DNA from 3 places in the Paenalcaligenes sp. DL 463 genome. Region 3 is predicted to be linked to each of the others. Evidence: predicted binding sites of a transcription regulator. Region 3 holds the regulator's gene; each other region holds the start of a gene.

Region 1 (6,633 bases), 660 kb from region 3:
CGATGATCTGATTACTCACCATTTACCGCTTGAGCGTATTAATGAAGGCTTTGATCTGATGGAGCGCGGTGAGTCCATCCGCTCTGTTGTTGTGTATTAACGCTTAGTTTATACGTGTACCAAGCACGGGTTGCCTAGATCTAATCTATGCAACCCGTTTGTTTAATATCGAGCCGGTATTGTTATCAGTGAATGTCGCTTGACGTTGCTTAATAGGAAATTCATATGTCTGGTCAGTTAGAACTTATCAGTGAACACCGTTGTTTTGAGGGTTGGCAAAGGTACTATCAGCATGCCTCTCAAACTATTGGTTTGCCCATGCGCTTATCGGTGTATTTTCCACCTCAAGCAGGGGCCGAGTCCGCTAAAGAGGCTAACGCTGGGGCGAACGTGATGGGGGTCACGAAACTGCCGGTGTTGATCTACTTGGCAGGTCTAACGTGCACGGAAGAAACCTTCATGATTAAAGCGGCAGCGCAGCAGTACGCCGCCGAGCACGGCATTATTTTAGTAACACCCGATACCAGTCCACGTGGGGCAGGTTTTCCTGGCGAAGACGATGGTTGGGACTTTGGAACCGGTGCGGGCTTTTATGTGGATGCTACCGAGGCGCCATGGAACAAGCACTACCGTATGGAAAGCTACGTGGTGAACGAGCTATACGATATTGTCACCACTGTTTTCTCGGGCGATGCTGAACGCGTCGGTATCTTTGGGCACTCGATGGGTGGACATGGTGCTTTGGTGCTCGCTCAGCGTTACCCTGGTAAATTTAAATCGGTATCGGCCTTTGCACCCATTGCAGCACCCACTCAGTGCCCTTGGGGTGAAAAAGCGTTTAGCGGTTATTTGGGCTCTGACAAATCAACATGGGAGGCGTACGATGCTAGCTTACTTATGCAAAAGCAAAGTGCAGCGCCCTATCCCAAGGGAATATTAGTGGATCAGGGTTTAGCCGATAATTTTTTAGCCGAGCAGCTTTATCCCGAAGCGTTTGAGGCAGCGTGTGAGAAAGTTGGCCAGCCATTAACCTTACGTCGCCATGAAGGCTACGATCACGGTTATTACTTTATATCGACCTTCATGAAAGACCATATGCGCTTTCATGCCGAGCGTTTGTCATAAATACACTGTAGACTGTGTTAGCAACGACGCGCCTTCGGGCGCGTCGTTGCCCTTATATCGGCGTTCCAAAAGCTTAACGGCCCTAGTTTATCTGGATATGAGTAGACGTAATGATGTGACTTTTGATGTAAAACAGCTTGAATACGGAACCTTTTGATGTAAAAACTATCGTATAGGCTGTACTTGCAACATTAGCACTCATCAGAGTAGAGTGCTAAAATACAGAAGTATTAATGCAAATGTTGCTTGTGGCGACGTTATCAGCAGATCGCGAACAAGCACTTTTACAGGACGATTTATGACCCAAACTTCGCAATCCTTGGCCCTTGCTCCTGCCAATAATTTGGCAGCGGCGGTATCCAATCCGGGTGCTCTGGGCACAATTGAGGCCTATATTTCTGCGGTTAACGCCCAGCCAATGCTTACTCCAGAAGAAGAGCTTAGCTTAGGCCGTCGCTTAAAAGAAAGTGAAGACCTTGAAGCGGCACGTCGACTAATCATGTCGCATTTGCGTTTGGTGGTTTCCATTTCTCGTCAGTATCTGGGCTACGGCTTACCTCATGCTGATTTGATCCAAGAAGGCAATATTGGGCTGATGAAAGCCGTGAAGCGTTTTGACCCCGAGCGCGGTGTGCGCTTGGTTTCTTTTGCTGTGCACTGGATTAAAGCGGAAATCCACGAGTACGTGGTGCGCAATTGGCGCTTAGTTAAAATTGCGACAACCAAAGCTCAACGTAAGTTGTTTTTTAACTTACGACGCATGCGTCCCGAAGACGGGCAAACCTTGAACCCCGATGAAATCGATCATATCGCCCGAGAGCTAAATGTACGTCCGCAAGACGTAAGCGAAATGGAAATTCGCATGTCGGGCGGCGAGTTCGGTATCGAGCTTCAAAACGACGACGATGAATCTTTTGCGCCGATTAGTTATTTGTCTGACGAAGGCGAGTTCGAACCTACCCAAGTTCTGGAAACTCGGGCAGAACAGTCGTTGCAAGGTGAAGGGCTTGGAGCGGCTTTAGAGCAGTTAGATCCACGTTCGCGTCGCATTATTGAATCCCGTTGGTTGCAGGATGATAAAGGCTTAACGCTGCATGATTTAGCCGCTGAATACGGTGTGTCGGCTGAACGCATACGTCAGATTGAAGTGGCCGCCATGAAAAAGATGCGCAATTTGCTGCAGGTTGCTGCCTAGGTATGCAGACGAAATATATTTTTACACTTTAGCTTTGGGGTAATTTGAACTTAAGCCTCTAGCACGCCACTAACTTATATCAACAGCGCAATTGCACTTCCCTGAGCGTTGCGTTGGTGTGCATCGGCTTCGGCTTCTCCTCTTCCCCTCCCTATTGAAGCGGATGCGATTTATTGGGACACCCTTTGTGGTGTCCCTTTTTTTATGGTTGCGCAGACGATTGCAGGAGGCCGCTGGGGTCTTGAAACGGGACGACAGCTAGTTAACTAACGGTTTTCAGTAGCTGCTGTATATCGTGGCTAAGCTCGTCAGGTGTGGCATCCCCACGTAATAACACGCGGGCTTCGCCTGTGGCGTCAAGCAAATAAAACGACGAAGAGTGATCCATGGTGTACTGCTCGGGCGTAGGGCCTTCGGCTTTGGCGTAATAGGCTTTGAACGATTGAGCAGTTTTATGTAACTGGGCCGGTGAGCCGGTTAAGCCAATAAAGCGTTCATCGAAGGCGCGCACGTATTGGCTAATGACCTCTGGGGTATCGCGTTCTGGGTCCACCGTGATCAGTACCACCTGCACGTTGTCAGCATCAGAGCCTAGGCTGTCCATTGAGGCGGCTAATTGACTTAAGGCGGTAGGGCAGATATCTGGGCAGTGGGTAAAACCAAAAAACACAACGACCACTTTGCCGTTAAAGCTTTCGATGGTGCGTAAGTTGCCATTACCGTCGACCATGGCGAGTTCGCTACCTAAATCCGAACCACTGATGTTACTGCCGTGAAATTGCAATTCGGCTTCGCTAGGACCACAGGCACTTAGGCTTAGACTGAGCAGTATCAAAACAAACAGCATTAACCCGTTTTTAACGGAGAAACCAGACAATGCAGACATAAAAGGTGATGCTTATAGAAGGGGTAGGTAGGTTAATGGTATTAGAGCAGTGCTACCCAGTGATCAATTAAGAGTGCAGCGAACAATAGGGCCAGATAAATAATCGAGTATTTAAAAACGCGCCGAGAAAGCTGATCGGAATAATTTCGGTGTAAAAGCCAAGCGTAGTGGATGAAGCGACCACTTAGTAAAACGGCGGCAATTGCATATAAGGGCCCACTCATTCTGATCACGAAAGGCAGTAGGCTCGCCGCAAACAAAATGAGGGTGTAGAGTAAAATATGCAGGCTTGTGAAGGGGTTACCGTGGGTAACGGGTAGCATGGGTAAGCCTGATTTTTCGTAGTCGTTTTTACGGTATAGGGCCAGAGCCCAGAAGTGCGGTGGCGTCCAGATAAAAATAATCAGCACCAACAGCCACGCTTCAGCTGGCACAGCGTTAGCCACTGCCGCCCAGCCTAACGCGGGGGGCATGGCCCCCGATAAGCCCCCGATAACAATATTTTGTGGGGTGCGGGGCTTTAAGACCACGGTATAAATAATGGCGTAACCAATAAAGGTGGTGACGGTTAACCACATCGTGAGTTCGTTTACGAACACGTACAGGATCACCATGCCACTTAGGCCAACTAAGGTAGACATAGTGATGACCTGAGGGCTGCTGATGTCACCACTGGCGGTTGCGCGACGCGCTGTACGCAGCATGCGGGCGTCAAGTTCGCGCTCGATTAAACAGTTAATGGCAAAGGCGGCGGCAGCCAGTAGCCAGATGCCCAGCGTCGCGGCAATAACGGTCGTAGGATTGGGTAGGCCGGGGCTGGCAAGAAACATACCAATAACGGCACAGAACACCGCTAACTGGGTGACCCTAGGTTTGGTTAGTACCCAGTACTGACGCCAGAGAGTGCTCGGGCTAGCAGTTACAGTCGTCATGCAGCTTACTCCTTCACGAAGGTTTTAGAGCGCGATGTTCGGACTAATAATAAGATGCAGCACAGGATCATTCCTGCTGCTCCACCATTGTGTAGCACAGCAATTAGTAGGGGCCATTTAAAGAAAATAGTGGTTAGGCCGGTAAATAGCTGTAGACACAGTAATAACAATAGCAGTCTAGCAGGCCCTTGCAAAGCGGGTTTGTCCCGTAGCTTCCAGGCGGTTGCTCCCACAATGAAAAACACCACAAAAGCAAAATTCCGGTGTGTCCAATGAATGGCGGTGAGCGCCTCGCGTGGCAGGAAGTCTCCGGTTCGAGTCATGCCTAGGTCGCGATTAAGTGAGTATCCGCTGGCAAAATCCATGGGTGGGAATACTTGACCGTGACATAAAGGAAAGTCCATGCAGGCTAAGGCCGCGTAGTTGGTGCTAACCCAGCCACCCAAGGCGATTTGTATAAACAATAAAATGAAAGAGGCCAACACCAAGGGGTGCCAATGGCTATAGTCCACCTGTACGTTAGGTTGACGCTCGCGGGCAGCAAGCCACGTCAATAAAGACAATACGGTCATGCCGCCAAGTAAGTGGGTGGTGACAATGACTGGCATGAGCTTATGGGTGACGGTCCATGCCCCAAAAGCGCCTTGAACACATACTGCCACCAGTGTCACCCAAGCCAGAGCTGAGCTGCGTCCAATAAGCGAGCGATAACGTGTTGCCATGTACACAATGGCAATGATCAACAGGCCTAAGGTGGCGCCTACGTAGCGATGCAGCATCTCAATCCACGCTTTGGTGTGGCTTACCGGACCCCACGGCATGGCTTCATAGGCTTGCTGGATTAGCGCATTGGCGCCAATAGGGCTGAATTTTCCATAGCAACCGGGCCAGTCAGGGCATCCTAAGCCGGCATCAGCAAGGCGCACGAAGGCACCGAACATGATGAGGTCTAGGGTTAAGAACCACGTAAAGAAGACCAGACGGCGATAGCGTTTACGTACAACGTCGTCACTCATTCGTTAACCTATGCGTGAGTGATAAAGCAATTTACTGATGTCTTTGCGAACCTTTAAGGGGTCGGCATTAGGGGGAAACTCCAGCATGAGGTTACCCAGAGGATCGATAATCCACATACCGGCTTGCAGATAGGCGCCTTGCTGTTCGGGGGCGATCGAGGGGGCAAGTAATGCTGCTGCGCTGTCTTGATCTGTACGTAAAATACGTGTCCCCACATAGGCATCTTGTAGTGATTGTTCAGGGGTGGCGTCATCGGTAACCAACCAAACGCGGGCAATGCGGTCCACGTTCTTACCTTGGCTGGCATGCGAGTTACGCAAAATAAAAAGTTTGCGCACGCAGGCCTCGTCGCATTGACCACTGTCAACGCTTAATAAAACCCATTTGCCTCGTAACGATTCAAGATCAAAGGGCTCGCCGTTCAGGGTGTTGAAGTTGGCCGGAGCCGTCTCTAAAACGGGTTGCTGTTTAAGTAATGTGCCGTAATTGGAGCTTTCTGCAGGGCGCAGGCCAAGTGATGGAAGAAAGTAAGCCAGTGTGGCGAGCACAACGGGTGCCAACGACACGATAGCGATGAGAACCAGAGGAGTGAGTGAGCGTTTTCGGATCGTGTTAGGCATTTGAATCTCGTGAAAGCTTTTTGAAACGGCGTGAACGCCACAGTAAAACGATGGCTGCTACGCCTGCAATGGTGGCAAAGCCAAACCACTGTATGGCGTACCCTCGATTCTGATGAGCATCTAGATTGGGGTGTGGCCAGTCTTGAATCAAGTTGGGGTTTTCGCTAGGAAGCGACTCGTGAAGGAGTAATACATAGGGTCGTAATGTCAGGCCTGTGGCTTGCTGTAAGTCGGTTAAAGCGAGATTTTGTACGATGGGGGGTTGCCCGTCGGGGGTGGGTAACGAGGAAGCTAAGGTCTCTGCCTCGGGGCCCCAAAGGTTTGTTAACTCGTACATGCGTGGCACATGACTACGCAGCTCGCCTTGCACCGTAACGGGATCATCCACCGAGGGTGGTGGAAGTTGTGGTGTGGAAGACGGCGTGCGTTCAAGCCACCCCCTTAGCACAAGCACGGCCTCGCTGCTATCGGGTTCTAAAACCAACGGTGTTCCCACCCAATAGCCTGGGCGACCTTGATGATTACGATTTTCTAGGAGTACAGTAAGGTCTGGACGCCAATAACCGCTAGCGGACGATGGCTGCCAATTATGGGTTTCGCTTGGAGAGGTATTGAGATTTAGACGGGGCTGACTGCGGCCTTCGTGAATCTCTTGGCCGATGGCAAGGCGTTCTTGGGCTCGTCCTAATTGCCACACGCCAAGCCGAGCGCAGAGTGCACTCAAAGCAATTAACACAACCATAGCAACTAGGTTTTTTTTAGTCATTCCTTAGTGGCCATAACATCGTCATTGTGATTCGCTGGAGGCAATATGCATGTAGTGATTGTCGTGATGTTTTTGTTGATCATTCTCAGTAT
Region 2 (6,633 bases), on a different contig from region 3:
GATTCCAACGTAATTGATCACGCAGACGAATATTTTCCAAATGCAAACTTCGCATCTCTTGTGCGCGCCTCAACACATCGAGCATTAGCTCCGGAGAGCACGGCTTCTCTAAAAAATCATGCGCTCCCCCACGCATGGCCCGGAGTGCTGCAGGGACGTCTCCGTGGGCAGTGATCAAGACAAAGGGCACCTCTGGCGCGACGTCTTGCACCTGATCCAGAAAGTCGAGACCCGAAAGACCCGGCATTCGTAAGTCGGACAAAATCACACCAGGGAAATCAGGACGTAGCTGCGCCAGCGCCGGAGCCGCTGCTTCGAACGCCAATACCTGAAACCCAGCAAGCTCTAGCGTCTCGACCGTAGCGAGTCGCAAATCGACATCATCTTCAACTAACATCACCTGTGGCATATCACTCATCACCTCTTTGCCAGCGATTCAACCTTAACCGTACAGCAGCTCCACCTTGGTCTCCTTGCTCAATCTCTAAATGACCTCCCATGTCTTGCATGACATTGAAAGCAATCGAAAGACCAAGACCAAGCCCTTTGTCTGGCTCTTTTGTAGTCACAAAGGGGTCTGTTAATGCCTGTCCACTTTGCCCCCCCAAGCCCACGCCATTGTCGCAGATGAGTAGCCTAACCGGATCACCAGCTTCTAGATGAATTCGTATCAAACCGGACTCGGGCGTCCCTTCGCGCGTAGCAATCGCGTCCAGCGCATTCCCCAAAATATTTAACAAGACTTGCTCTAACAGAATTTCGTCTCCTGAGACCATTACCTCTGTTAAATCGTCGCACTGAATTTGAACCCCTTCTGCTCGAATACGATGCTCCAGCAGCTCCATTGCCTCAGTGAGCGGCTCCGCCAAAGAAACACAATGATTACGATGAGCCGATCGACGAGCGATACGACGCAAATGACTGATGGTACGATTAATTCGTTCTAATAATCCTTCAATTCGCGTAATAGTAGGACGAGTTTCGGGATAGTTTGCACCCAGATTATGCAGTCGGTGGCCGATAGCAGCCAATGGTTGATTGATTTCATGACTAATCGCCGCCGACATCTGTCCCAAAGCTGCCATCTTACCGGCTTGTATCAGTTCACGCTGCGCGAGCTCAAGTCTTTCAAGCACCTGCTGCCGCTCACGGACCGATACGCGAAAAACTCTTACGGCATGCGTCATATCCGCAATTTCATCCCCCACAGGAGATTGAGCAAGAGCCGGCACAGGGATTGGCTGGGCATCGCTCAAATCGCCTCGCGCAATACGGCGTAGATCAGCCGACAGCGCCTCAATGCGCAACAAAATACGACGATGAACAAAGACCGCCAAAATAACAGCCGTTGCCAAAGCGCCAAACAAGGTCACCAAACCCAAGCCAAACGAGCCACGCCGGATAGCAGCGGCAGCTGCATCAGCACTGCGCTGTGCTCCGATGCGCTCTGATCTACCCAGATCGGTCAGTGCAGCCTGCATCTGCGCCAGACTCGTTTGGGCTGCATGTAATTCAGCAACAGCGGCGCGGTGCAATTCCAGACGCTGCTGTTGTTGCTCAAAAACATTCCCGTCACCTGCTGCTAGGGCTTTCAACCTCTCGAGAACTTGTACTAACAATCCGATATCCACTCTCGGTGCCAAATTCAGTTGAGCCAAAGCCAAACTGTCCAACGTGTCGCGGCCCAAGCCTCGTGTCTGCTCAAGCCCATCAAGGCTATCGGCTGACCGCGCTTGAAGCAACAAGGCGGTTAACGTGGCAGCTTCAGAGCCAATCTGCTGTATTCGGTCGCGCAGTAGCCAGTCTCGCGTCAGTGCTTGCTCAGCCTCCCGACGCACCACCGGAGCTGCTTCACTCACCAACGCCGTCAACTGCGTATCCATATTAAAAGATAGGTCACTCAGAATGCCCTGCACTTGATCCTGCACGTCGGCATGAACCCAACGCAGCTCAATATCCGCTTGAGCTTCGGACTGCGCGTGGCGGGAGAGGTCCACACTGATGCGACCAAAATCAGTGAGTGCGTGCCTCAAGTCGCGCTCAGCGACTTCAAGCGCCGCACGCGTCGCGTTTCGTTCAGGGGCAACCTGTAATACCGGTGATGCCAAAACCGCCTCGACCCCTTCGGTTGCATGTTCAATGGCTCGCTTCATCGGTGTTATCGGCATAGCAGGGTCTGCGACTAACTGCATCGCGAGTGCCGCCAACTCGCCCGTTGCCTCCGCTAACTCGCCAGCCAATGCAACCGCGGGGATCCGGTCCTGCGCTAAGGTCCGAAAATCACGTTCGGCATGAAGCATGACCGTCATACCCACCGTTAATACACCGGCTGCAATCAACACCACAAGTATTAACGCTGCTACCAACCGCCCCCGAATGGACTTACGCCAATACCGCATTACGACTCCTCTAACAGCCGAATGAGCGACTCTGCGTCACGTAAAATGGTATGTGAACGCTCAGACCATTCTATTAGCGTCTCACGGTTCTGCTTGGTCGAGCGAGCTTGATGTTCGGTTAACGGCATCCATGTCAACAATTGCCGTATACGAGCTCGCTGCGCAGCAGGCGCGTGATCCAGCGCTCGTAAACGGCGCCATAAATCACGGCGCAGCAGCAAATCACGAGCCACAAACGCTTCAAATATTTGCTTGATTTCCCAATAACGTCGTGCGGCCAACTCAGGGTCATAGCGTGACCAACTGAAATTCAACGCCGCTCTGACCTCAGGATGCAAAGACGCTTCGAGCTCGGCACGCACATCAGGGTCGACAGGGATGCGACGTATCTCGGGCCGTAGCAAAACTCGTTGGCCCTGCTCCGACAATACGAAGTTCATGAAGGCTCGGGCTGCTGAGGAGTTGTCGCCGCCCTGTAACGCGGCTATTCGCGCCGGGATCATGATCACTGGATGACCGTAGCGAAAAACCAGTCCATCACTCCGGCGTGTTAACGCCAAGTAGTCAATACTCAAGCCTAAAGTGAACTCACCACTCTCCACACCCTCTAGCACACCAAAACTACGGGCAGAGATCGTACTTAACTGTGCAGTAAGTTCTAAAACCCACGCCCAACCCGCTTGCCAACCTCGATCTTGCAGAATCGTTTCCAGAAGAGAGTGCATGGTCCCTGAGCGCATCGGATGCGACATGGCAATACGTTGCGAAAACACCGGGTCGAGCAAATCATTCCAGTCTTGCGGTATAGGAAAGTCAGGGGGTGCATCGTGTGTTGCTCGCCATGTCCAACCCACCGCTGACCATGCGAAATCGGCGTGTGGCCCATGCCCTACGTCAACCAATAGGCCAGCATGTTTCAATACCACAAAAGCCTCTGGTGATGAGGCCCAGAACAAATCAAAGCGCCGACCATTACCCGCCAACATCTCGTCGACAGCAGCATGAGTGTTCTTATTCAGCACCCGCACCCGGATATCCGGGTGTTGCCGATGGAAGGCTTCAACCAATGGGTCAACCACAACCGATTGGTACGACGTCATGATCCGCAGTTCTTGAGCTGCCGCCATCGTAGGTAACATTAACGCCACCCACACAGTCAACAAACTGAGAGGTTGGATAAGAACCATCGGTCCGTGATGAACTGAGCGCATTTTTCCTTTTGCTTTAAATATTATATTCACCCGCTCAGGACGCTTGACGTCCACGAATCACATACTATCGTACAGACAGCCCCTCGCACAGCTTCAAAGCATCATAAAAGCAGACATAATCACTGAACAACGGAATATTCGTAAGGCTGCCTCTTGAAATGATAAAAAAGCATCTCCATCTATGTGGTTAGCTGCACACAATGGTGTCAGCACGGCGCTGTGGCTGGGTAGAAAGTGCGTTTAAATCCCGTTATGTAACCATCATGGTTTGCATGACTTGAAATTACCTCATTCACCCTTATAATTAGCACTCATAGCTAGTGAGTGCTAACAACAGTCACAGGCTCAAAATTTTATTCCACTTGTTTTTTTGAACAGGAGTTCAACTATGGCACTGCGTCCTCTGAACGATCGTGTGATCGTCAAACGTTTGGACAACGAGCGCACCACAGCCTCGGGTATTGTTATCCCTGAAAGCGCGGCAGAAAAGCCCGATCAAGGTGAAGTTTTGGCAGTAGGCCCAGGTAAACGTACAGAAGACGGCAAAGTTCTGCCTCTCGACCTGAAAGTTGGCGACAAAATTCTGTTTGGCAAATACGCCGGTCAGAGCGTCAAAGTTGACGGTGAAGAACTGCTCGTTATCCGCGAAGAAGAAATCCTCGCCATTATCGAGTAATCCTCCATTTACGCACTGAATCAAGGAATTAAAAATGGCTGCTAAGCAAGTATTTTTCGGCGATGAAGCTCGCACACGCATTGTACGTGGTGTAAACACTCTCGCTAACGCTGTAAAAACCACCATGGGCCCCAAAGGTCGTAACGTGGTTCTCGATCGTTCTTTTGGCGCTCCTACCGTTACCAAAGACGGTGTATCGGTTGCTAAAGAAATCGAACTGAAAGACAAATTTGAAAACATCGGTGCACAACTCGTTAAAGAAGTGGCTTCTAAAACGTCTGATAACGCCGGTGATGGTACAACCACTGCTACAGTTTTGGCACAAGCCATCGTAGAAGAAGGCTTGAAATACGTCGCAGCGGGTATCAACCCAATGGACCTCAAGCGCGGTATCGACCAAGCCGTTGCGGTTACCGTAGAAGAACTACGTAAACTGTCACGCCCTTGCGCGACCAGCAAAGAAATCGCTCAGGTGGGTTCTATTTCTGCCAACAGCGACCTCTCCATCGGTGAGATCATTGCTAACGCCATGGACAAAGTCGGTAAAGAGGGTGTCATTACCGTTGAAGACGGTAAGTCGCTTGAAAACGAACTTGATGTTGTAGAAGGTATGCAGTTTGATCGCGGCTACCTCTCACCCTACTTCATCACTAGCCCTGAAAAGCAAGTTGCTGCTCTGGACGATCCCTATGTGCTAATTTTTGACAAAAAAATCAGCAACATCCGCGATTTGCTTCCTATTCTTGAGCAAGTTGCCAAGTCCAGCCGTCCTCTGTTGATTATTGCTGAAGACGTAGAAGGCGAAGCGCTAGCTACCCTAGTCGTCAACAACATCCGCGGCATTCTTAAAGCTACTGCTGTTAAAGCTCCAGGCTTTGGTGATCGTCGTAAAGCCATGTTGGAAGACATCGCTATCCTAACTGGCGGTACCGTAATTTCAGAAGAAACCGGTATGTCACTCGAAACAGCAACTCTCGAGCACTTAGGTCAAGCCAAGCGCATTGAAGTTGCTAAAGAAAACACCACGATTATTGACGGTGCTGGCGATAGCCCTTCCATCGAGTCACGTGTAAAACAAATCCGTGCACAGATCGAAGAAGCCACTTCCGATTACGATCGTGAAAAACTTCAAGAGCGTGTAGCCAAGTTGGCTGGCGGTGTAGCCGTTATCCGCGTTGGTGCAGCAACAGAAGTTGAAATGAAAGAGAAAAAAGCACGTGTTGAAGATGCATTGCATGCAACTCGCGCTGCCGTAGAAGAAGGTATTGTTCCTGGTGGTGGTGTTGCACTTATCCGTGCACGCGCTGCAGTTTCTCAGCTTACCGGCGAGAACCTAGACCAAGACGCAGGTATCAAACTTGTACTACGTGCTATTGAAGCTCCCCTACGCACCATCGTCAGCAATGCTGGTGAAGAAGCAAGCGTCGTTGTTAACGAAGTCGCTTCCGGTGAAGGTAACTACGGCTACAACGCCTCTACAGGCGAGTACGGCGACTTAGTGGCTCAAGGTGTACTTGACCCAACTAAAGTAACGCGTACAGCACTACAAAACGCTGCTTCCATTGCTAGCTTGTTGCTAACAACTGAAGTTGCTGTTGCCGAAATCGCCGAAGAGAAAGCCGAAGGCGGTATGCCTGATATGGGTGGAATGGGCGGCATGGGTGGTATGGGCGGAATGGGCGGCTTCTAAGCACCCAATTCGTTGCAAAAGCTTAACCTCTCTCGTTAAGCACCCTGCACTAAAAGGGCCCTTGCTGTGATAACGCAGCAAGGGCCCTTTTTTATTTTCTTGGGTCAGCCTTTATAATCACGTCTGCATCTAGGCGGCATCGAATCATCGCTGTCTTACGCTCACTACCGCCACACCTGTTAAGCTTTCACTTTCTGCTCGCTGCCATTGGCCTCTTATCGCTTTATTTATTATGAAATTTTCCGCTAAGCTTGAGGCCGCCTGGTCTCGCTCTAACTCGTTATTGATGGTAGGCCTAGACCCAGATACCTCTCGCTTCCCCGCAGAGTTACACCATAAACCTGACGCTATTTTTGAGTTTTGTCGGGACATCGTCGACGCGACTGCAGCGTATGCCTGTGGGATTAAACCCCAAATTGCCTACTTCGCCTCGCAAGCGGCCGAAGCGCAACTTGAAGCCTTATGCGCCTATGTACGAGAGCACTACCCCTGGCTGCCGATCGTCTTAGACGCGAAACGTGGTGATATTGGCTCGACTGCCAATCATTACGCCGCCGAAGCCTTTGAGCGCTATCAAGCCGACGCAGTCACCGTGAACCCGTATATGGGCTTTGATTCGGTAGAACCCTATCTAGAATGGTCTGATCATGGGGTCAT
Region 3 (6,633 bases):
CCTCAGATATATAATTTTAGCTATGAAAGATCAGAATGAACTGAAAAACATGGGGCTTAAGGCGACTTTTCCACGCCTCAAGATTCTCGACGTCTTCCGTCGTAACGATGATACAGATGAAATGCGTCATCTAAGCGCCGAAGATGTATATCGCCTTCTTATTGCCGAAGACGTAGACATCGGACTGGCCACGGTTTATCGCGTTCTTACTCAGTTTGAGCAAGCCGGTATTTTGATGCGCAGTCAGTTTGATGGTGGAAAAGCTGTTTTTGAGCTAAATGATGGTGATCATCACGACCACTTCATTTGCACCAACTGCACCAAGGTAGTTGAGTTCTCCGATCCGGAAATTGAGCAACGACAGTATAAAATTGCTGAAGACCTAGGCTTCGAGCTCGAAAGCCATACCTTGGTGTTGTACGGTATTTGCGAAGAGTGTATTAGTGCCAGCCGTGTGAATACGGGTGGACGTCTTTCTGCAAAAACGCCCACACGCTAACGTGCAACATTGAAATGAAGTGATAGGGGCCTATGGCATATGCCTTAGGTTCTTATCCTTCGCGCACCATTATTATTGCTGTAGCATTTCTTTGGCGTGTTGACGGGTGGTTTCGGTAATCGCTATACCACCCAGCATGCGTGATATCTCTTCCACGCGACCCGCAGCATTCAAAACATCAATGCTTGAGCTGGTACCACTGTCGTGGCTGGTTTTGCTTACCTGAAAGTGGTGTTGGCCTTGGGCCGCCACTTGCGGTAGGTGTGTGACGCACAATACTTGATGCCGATTTCCTAGCTTGCGCAGTAAAGTGCCCACCACTTCGGCGACGGCGCCTCCGATGCCGGTGTCCACTTCATCAAAAATCAGCGTCGGAACCCGAGCTGCTTGGCTTGCAATGACGGCCAAGGCCAATGAAATTCTTGCTAATTCACCGCCAGAAGCCACTCGACTTAAGGGGGCAGGGCTGACGCCAGCGTGTCCAGAGACTAAAAACTCTACACTTTCATTACCGTGGGCGCTGGCCTTGGATGGCGCTAATGACACCACGAACTGACCGCCTTGCATGGAGAGTTCTTGCATGGCCGCAGTGACTTGATTACTTAGTGTTTTGCTCGTGTTGGCACGAGCTTGACTAAGCTCGCCAGCCAGCTTTTGGTAGTGTTGCTCGGCACGTTGCAGTCGCTCTTGAAGGTTCTCGAGGTTACTGCTTTCATTGAGTTCGTCCATGCGAACTTGAAGTTCGGCTTGAACCTGCAACAGTTCTTCGGGTTGGCACTTATGTTTGCGTGATAAGGCAAAGATTTCTGCCATTCGTGCTTCGACCACGGCCAATCGATCGGGGTCGAGTTCCATGTTGTACACGTAGCTGTTTAAATCGGAAATTGCTTCAGCGCAGGCAATACGTGCCGACTCTACGGTGTCAAAAATTTGTTGTAAGTGCTGTGCGTCGTGATCAAGCAAATGTTGAAGCTCATGGGCCGCAGCATTTAGGTTTTTTTGTGCCGAGCTTTCTTCAGCATCCAGTAATTGTAGGGCTTTAGAAGTGCCCGCAATGAGGGCTTGCGAGTGAGACAAGCGTTGATGCTCGTCACTAACGGTTTCCCATTCGTTTTCTTGCAATTGCAAGGCCTGCAGTTCATCCAGTTGCCATTGCAGTTGTTCGCGCGTGGCAGCAAGCTGGTCCGCCTGTTCTGCAGCCTGTTGGTACTGTCGGCGAAGCTCTTGCCAGACAGTCCAAGCCTGTTGCACGCCTTTAGCCACGGCGCTATGCCCACCTTGCGAGTCGAGTAGCTCGTACTGTTTTGCTGCTTTCAATAAACTTTGGTGGGCGTGCTGGCCGTGGATGTCCACGAGAAACTCACCCACATCACGCAATTGCGTCAAGGTGGCGGGAGAGCCGTTGATAAAGGCTCGGCTTCGACCTTGACTGTCGATGATGCGGCGCAACAGTAAGTCGCCATCGGCTTCAAGTTCGTGCGCGATCAACCAGTTCGTCACCGCTTCTGAGCAGTCAAACTGAGCACTGATGTCGGCCTTGTCGCAGTGTTCGCGAATGACTTTGGTGTCGCCGCGAGCACCCAGCACTAACGATAAGGCATCAATTAAGATGGATTTTCCGGCGCCGGTTTCGCCCGAGAAAACGGTGAAGCCAGCCTCGAATTCGATGTGCGCATGGCTAACAATAACGAAGTCACGGATGTTCAGAGAACGCAGCATAAAGTTGAGTATTAATCGTTTTCGTCTGAGGGTAGGGGCATGCGATTCCAGTCAAGCTTCTGGCGTAACGTGGAAAAGAAGCTGTAGCCTGTGGGGTGAATAAAGCGTACGGTTTCTTTGGCGGTACGCACATCAATACGATCACCCGGTTGGCAGTCTGACCAGGTTTGCATATCAAAGTGTACGCTGGCCCCGGATTCTACGCGCCCCAATGTGGTGATCGTTAAACTGAGTGTACTGCTATCGGGAACCACCACGGGACGGTTCGATAAGGTTTGTGGTGCCACAGGAACGAGTAAGATCGCATTCAAGGCAGGGTGTAGAATAGGGCCGTTAGCGGCTAAGGCGTAGGCGGTAGAGCCGGTAGGGGTGGAAATAATGACCCCATCAGCGCGTTGGCGGTGCATAAAAACGCCATCCAATTCGACACGCAGTTCGATCATTCCGCCTCGACCCGCTCGGTTGATGACGATGTCGTTCAGGGCAATACTTGATATCAGTGTTTCGTTACCACGTACAATCCTGCCTTCGAGCATGCTTCGTTCTTCGGCCTCGTAATTGCCGTTAATGACACTAATAATGGCATCGTGAGCGTCGGCCAGTGGGATGTCAGTAATGAAGCCTAAGCGCCCGTGATTAATCCCAATAAGCGGGATGCCGCTACAGGCAAGTTTACGTGCGGCGCCAATCATGGTGCCATCGCCGCCGACGATAATGGCTAAGTCGGCATAGCGACCCATGTCGTCGTACGAGATAGCGTCAATGTCGTGGATGCCTGTGTTGCGTGCGGTCTCCACCTCCATTAACACTGTGCAGCCAGCGGTTTTTAGTGTCTGGATCAGTGCGCGCAATGGAGCATCAAGGCCGGTGTCTTGATATCGTCCAATGATGGCGACCGTTTTAAAGTGCATGAGGAAAATGCCTTATGATCGGATTAAGTAAGTAGAAATACGTGAATTATAGAGTTGCACAACAATTTAGGGCGTTCTATTGATCGAATTTATACGTAAGCGTACCAACAACAACTATGTAAAGAGCTATGGACGATAGAGCGAATGCATTGCTAAAAGTATTAATCGAGCGATATATCGCCGATGGGCAACCTGTGGGTTCTCGAACCTTATCAAAAATGTTCGATTTGTCGCCTGCCACCATTCGAAATGTGATGGCCGACCTTGAAGACATGGGGCTGATTCAAAGCCCACACACCTCGGCAGGGCGGGTACCCACCCCCCAAGGCTACCGCATTTTTGTTGATCGTTTGTTGGCAGTGCAGCGTTTTGATCAACCGATGGTCGAGCCCGCGGGGTTGCACCTTCCTAGCGACGAGCCCGGACGAGCAGTCACTTCAGCGGCTGCTTTGCTGTCAAATTTATCGCAGTTCGCGGGTGTGGTTATGGCGCCAAAACGGGCGCAAACCTTCAGTCAAATCGAGTTTATTCGTTTATCGGGTAAGCGTGTTTTGCTTATTATTGTCACGCCTGATGGCGATGTGCAAAACCGGATTTTATCGATGCCCCGAGAGTTTTTGTCTCAAGAGCTACTTGAGGCAAGCAATTTCTTTAACCAGCATTTCTCAGGTAAGTCGTTCTCTGAGGTGCGTGAATCCTTAGCTGGCGAGCTGTCATCGTTGCAGGAAGACATTTCTAAGCTGATGCAGGCCGCCGTGGTGGCGGGCACGACCGAACCCGATACCGACGAGGCCGTGGTTATTTCTGGCGAGAATAAGCTCTTGAACATTAGTGAAATGACCGAAGATATGGACAGGCTACGGCGTCTGTTTCAGTTGTTTGAGAAGAAGACCGACCTTTTACATCTGTTGGATGTTTCTAGCCATGCGCAGGGCGTACAGATCTACATTGGTGGTGATTCCAATTTGATGCCGCTGAACGAGGTTTCAGTGATCACTGCGCCGTATGGCGTGGGTGGTGAAGTGGTGGGAACCTTAGGCGTGATTGGGCCTACCCGAATGGCTTACGAGAAAGTGATTCCTATCGTGGACATTACGGCGCGTTTGTTATCCAATGCGCTAAGCCAGAAGTGAAGAGCAATGCCCGAGGATGCACAGTAAATCAAGGTTGCAAACGTAGCCTATCCACCTGATGTCATGGATTTTATGTTGTTGACTAAATACCTTCCTGAAGCGACTGACCCCACATTACTCGATAGCGAGGTCAGCGCGTCTCCAGATGCGGCTATCGGCGTATTGTTGATTAATCTGGGTACGCCGGACGCACCTACTGCGCCAGCCATTCGACGCTATTTGCGCGAGTTTTTATCGGATCCTCGTGTTATTGAGATTCCGCAAGTGCTATGGCAGGTGATTTTGAATGTGGCTGTCTTGCCGCTGCGTCCCAAAAAGCTGGTGCCCAAATATGAACTGGTATGGCTTGAAGAGGGGGCCCCTTTACTGGTTTACAGCCAACGTCAGGCTGTCGGGCTAGAGCAAATGCTGCGAAAGGCCAAGGCGAATATCCATGTTGAGTTGGCCATGCGCTATGGTAACCCCAGCATTCCTGATGCGATCGATGCGCTGCGAGCGAAAGGCTGCGAGAAGATCCTCGTGTTGCAGCTGTATCCACAATACGCAGCGTCCACCACGGCCACCGCCGTGGATGCCGTAAACCGTCATTTGGCGAAAGTGCGCAATCAGCCAGAGATGCGTTTCGTTAAACATTACTTTGATGATCCCGCGTACATTCAGCCCCTTGCGCAGTCGGTGCGTCGTTATTGGAAACAGCACGGCACGCCCGAGCGTTTATTGTTAAGTTTTCATGGATTGCCTCGGCGTTGCGCGGAACAAGGTGACCCCTATTATCGCGAGTGCATGCTGACGGCGTCGGCATTACGTAAAGCCTTGTCTGACACTCAAGTGCCCGTCTATGCGTCGTTTCAAAGTCGCTTCGGAGCCGAGCGTTGGCTAGAGCCCTATACCGAGCCTTTGTTAAGGCAGTGGGCGAAAGACGGGGTGAAATCCGTGCATGCGATGTGTCCTGGGTTTATTGCCGATTGTTTGGAAACATTGGAAGAAATCCAAGTCGAGTGTCGGGATGCGTTCTTAGAAGACGGAGGCCAACACTTTGCTTACATTCCATGTTTGAACGATGATCCGGCGTGGATCGAAGGCTTGCATCAGATAGCACGTCAGCATTTACAAGGGTGGTTGTCGGCGCCGGCTACGTTGGAAGAAAATTCATAAAAAAGTAGAACAACGCACTTGAAAGCGAGGGGCTTGGCCCCATGTTCGATATATTGATGTTTTTTAGCCGTGGAGAACCTTATGTCTGCATCGACAGATCAGCATGAAAATAATACCCCAAATGACGCGTCCGACCCGAATGCAAAGGTCGAGACCGTTGAATCTGCCGAATCGATTGAAAACGTGAATGAGCCAACTGCTGACGAGCGCATCGACAGCGCGCAGCTTGAAGAAGAGCTCGTCGAGGCTCAGGCTAAAGTTGCCCAATACTATGATCAGTTATTGCGTGCTAAAGCAGAGGTTGAAAATATCCGCCGCCGTGCCGAAGACGAAGTGTCCAAGGCCAGAAAATTCGGTACTGAATCGTTTGCAGAAAGCCTGTTGCCTGTTCGTGACAGCCTCGAAGCGGCGTTGGCGCAAGGCGAGCAAACGGTAGAAACGTTTCGCGAGGGGGTAGAAACCACCCTACGCCAAATTGATAACGCCTTTGCACGTAATCAGCTTAAAGAAATCGCCCCTCAGCCGGGTGACAAGTTTGACCCTCACCTCCATCAGGCAATGTCGTCGGTACCTTCCGAGCATCCACAAGGCGCGATCGAGCAAACCTTGCAAAAAGGATATTCGCTTGCAGACCGCGTGCTACGACCGGCTTTAGTGATGGTGTCAGCAGGCTAATTTAGTGGGTTTAGCGCCGTTTGCGGTTCGACTCTTGAAATAAGCAAAGCGGGCCCCACTTACTCTTTATCAAACAATTATTGCTTAACTAAGCAAGCATTCTATTTTTTACAAGGTAAAAAACATGAGCAAAATCATCGGTATTGACCTTGGTACTACCAACAGCTGTGTTGCTGTGCTAGATGGTGATCAGGTCAAAATTATTGAAAACGCCGAGGGTACTCGCACTACGCCTTCCATCGTTGCCTATATGCCCGATGGTGAAATCCTCGTTGGCGCACCCGCAAAGCGTCAGGCAGTAACCAACCCTACAAATACACTGTATGCGGTCAAGCGTTTAATCGGTCGTAAGTTCACTGAAAAAGCAGTGCAAACCGATATTGAACAAATGCCTTACAAAATTGTTAAGGCGGATAACGGCGACGCTTGGGTAGAAGCCCAAGGTAAAGCCCTTGCACCACAACAGGTGTCGGCTGATATTCTTCGTAAAATGAAGAAAACAGCGGAAGACTACTTGGGTGAGCCGGTTACTGAAGCTGTT

What was found. Region 3 encodes HrcA, which represses chaperone genes, less so after heat shock. Its sites were predicted from a motif close to TTAGCACTCNNNNNNNNNGAGTGCTAA; they were not measured.
Region 1: the regulator HrcA is predicted to act here: its motif matches at 1,317-1,343, upstream of rpoH (RNA polymerase sigma factor RpoH).
Region 2: the regulator HrcA is predicted to act here: its motif matches at 3,915-3,941, upstream of AC2UZI_RS12640 (co-chaperone GroES).

What each region holds. Positions count from the first base shown of each region.
Region 1 is NZ_JBYBKX010000001.1:416,062-422,694, forward strand. It holds gene AC2UZI_RS01900 (S-(hydroxymethyl)glutathione dehydrogenase/class III alcohol dehydrogenase) at 1-100, shown strand, start outside; gene fghA (S-formylglutathione hydrolase) at 226-1,125, shown strand; gene rpoH (RNA polymerase sigma factor RpoH) at 1,424-2,320, shown strand; gene AC2UZI_RS01915 (SCO family protein) at 2,583-3,206, opposite strand; gene cyoE (heme o synthase) at 3,248-4,138, opposite strand; gene AC2UZI_RS01925 (COX15/CtaA family protein) at 4,144-5,154, opposite strand; gene AC2UZI_RS01930 (SCO family protein) at 5,158-5,775, opposite strand; gene AC2UZI_RS01935 (SURF1 family protein) at 5,768-6,541, opposite strand; gene AC2UZI_RS01940 (DUF2909 domain-containing protein) at 6,587-6,633, shown strand, end outside.
Region 2 is NZ_JBYBKX010000003.1:220,214-226,846, reverse strand. It holds gene AC2UZI_RS12655 (sigma-54-dependent transcriptional regulator) at 1-418, opposite strand, end outside; gene AC2UZI_RS12650 (ATP-binding protein) at 411-2,399, opposite strand; gene AC2UZI_RS12645 (ABC transporter substrate-binding protein) at 2,399-3,610, opposite strand; gene AC2UZI_RS12640 (co-chaperone GroES) at 3,999-4,286, shown strand; gene groL (chaperonin GroEL) at 4,321-5,976, shown strand; gene pyrF (orotidine-5'-phosphate decarboxylase) at 6,209-6,633, shown strand, end outside.
Region 3 is NZ_JBYBKX010000001.1:1,073,696-1,080,328, forward strand. It holds gene fur (ferric iron uptake transcriptional regulator) at 23-499, shown strand; gene recN (DNA repair protein RecN) at 572-2,218, opposite strand; gene AC2UZI_RS05010 (NAD kinase) at 2,230-3,129, opposite strand; gene hrcA (heat-inducible transcriptional repressor HrcA) at 3,258-4,262, shown strand; gene hemH (ferrochelatase) at 4,326-5,417, shown strand; gene grpE (nucleotide exchange factor GrpE) at 5,499-6,092, shown strand; gene dnaK (molecular chaperone DnaK) at 6,217-6,633, shown strand, end outside.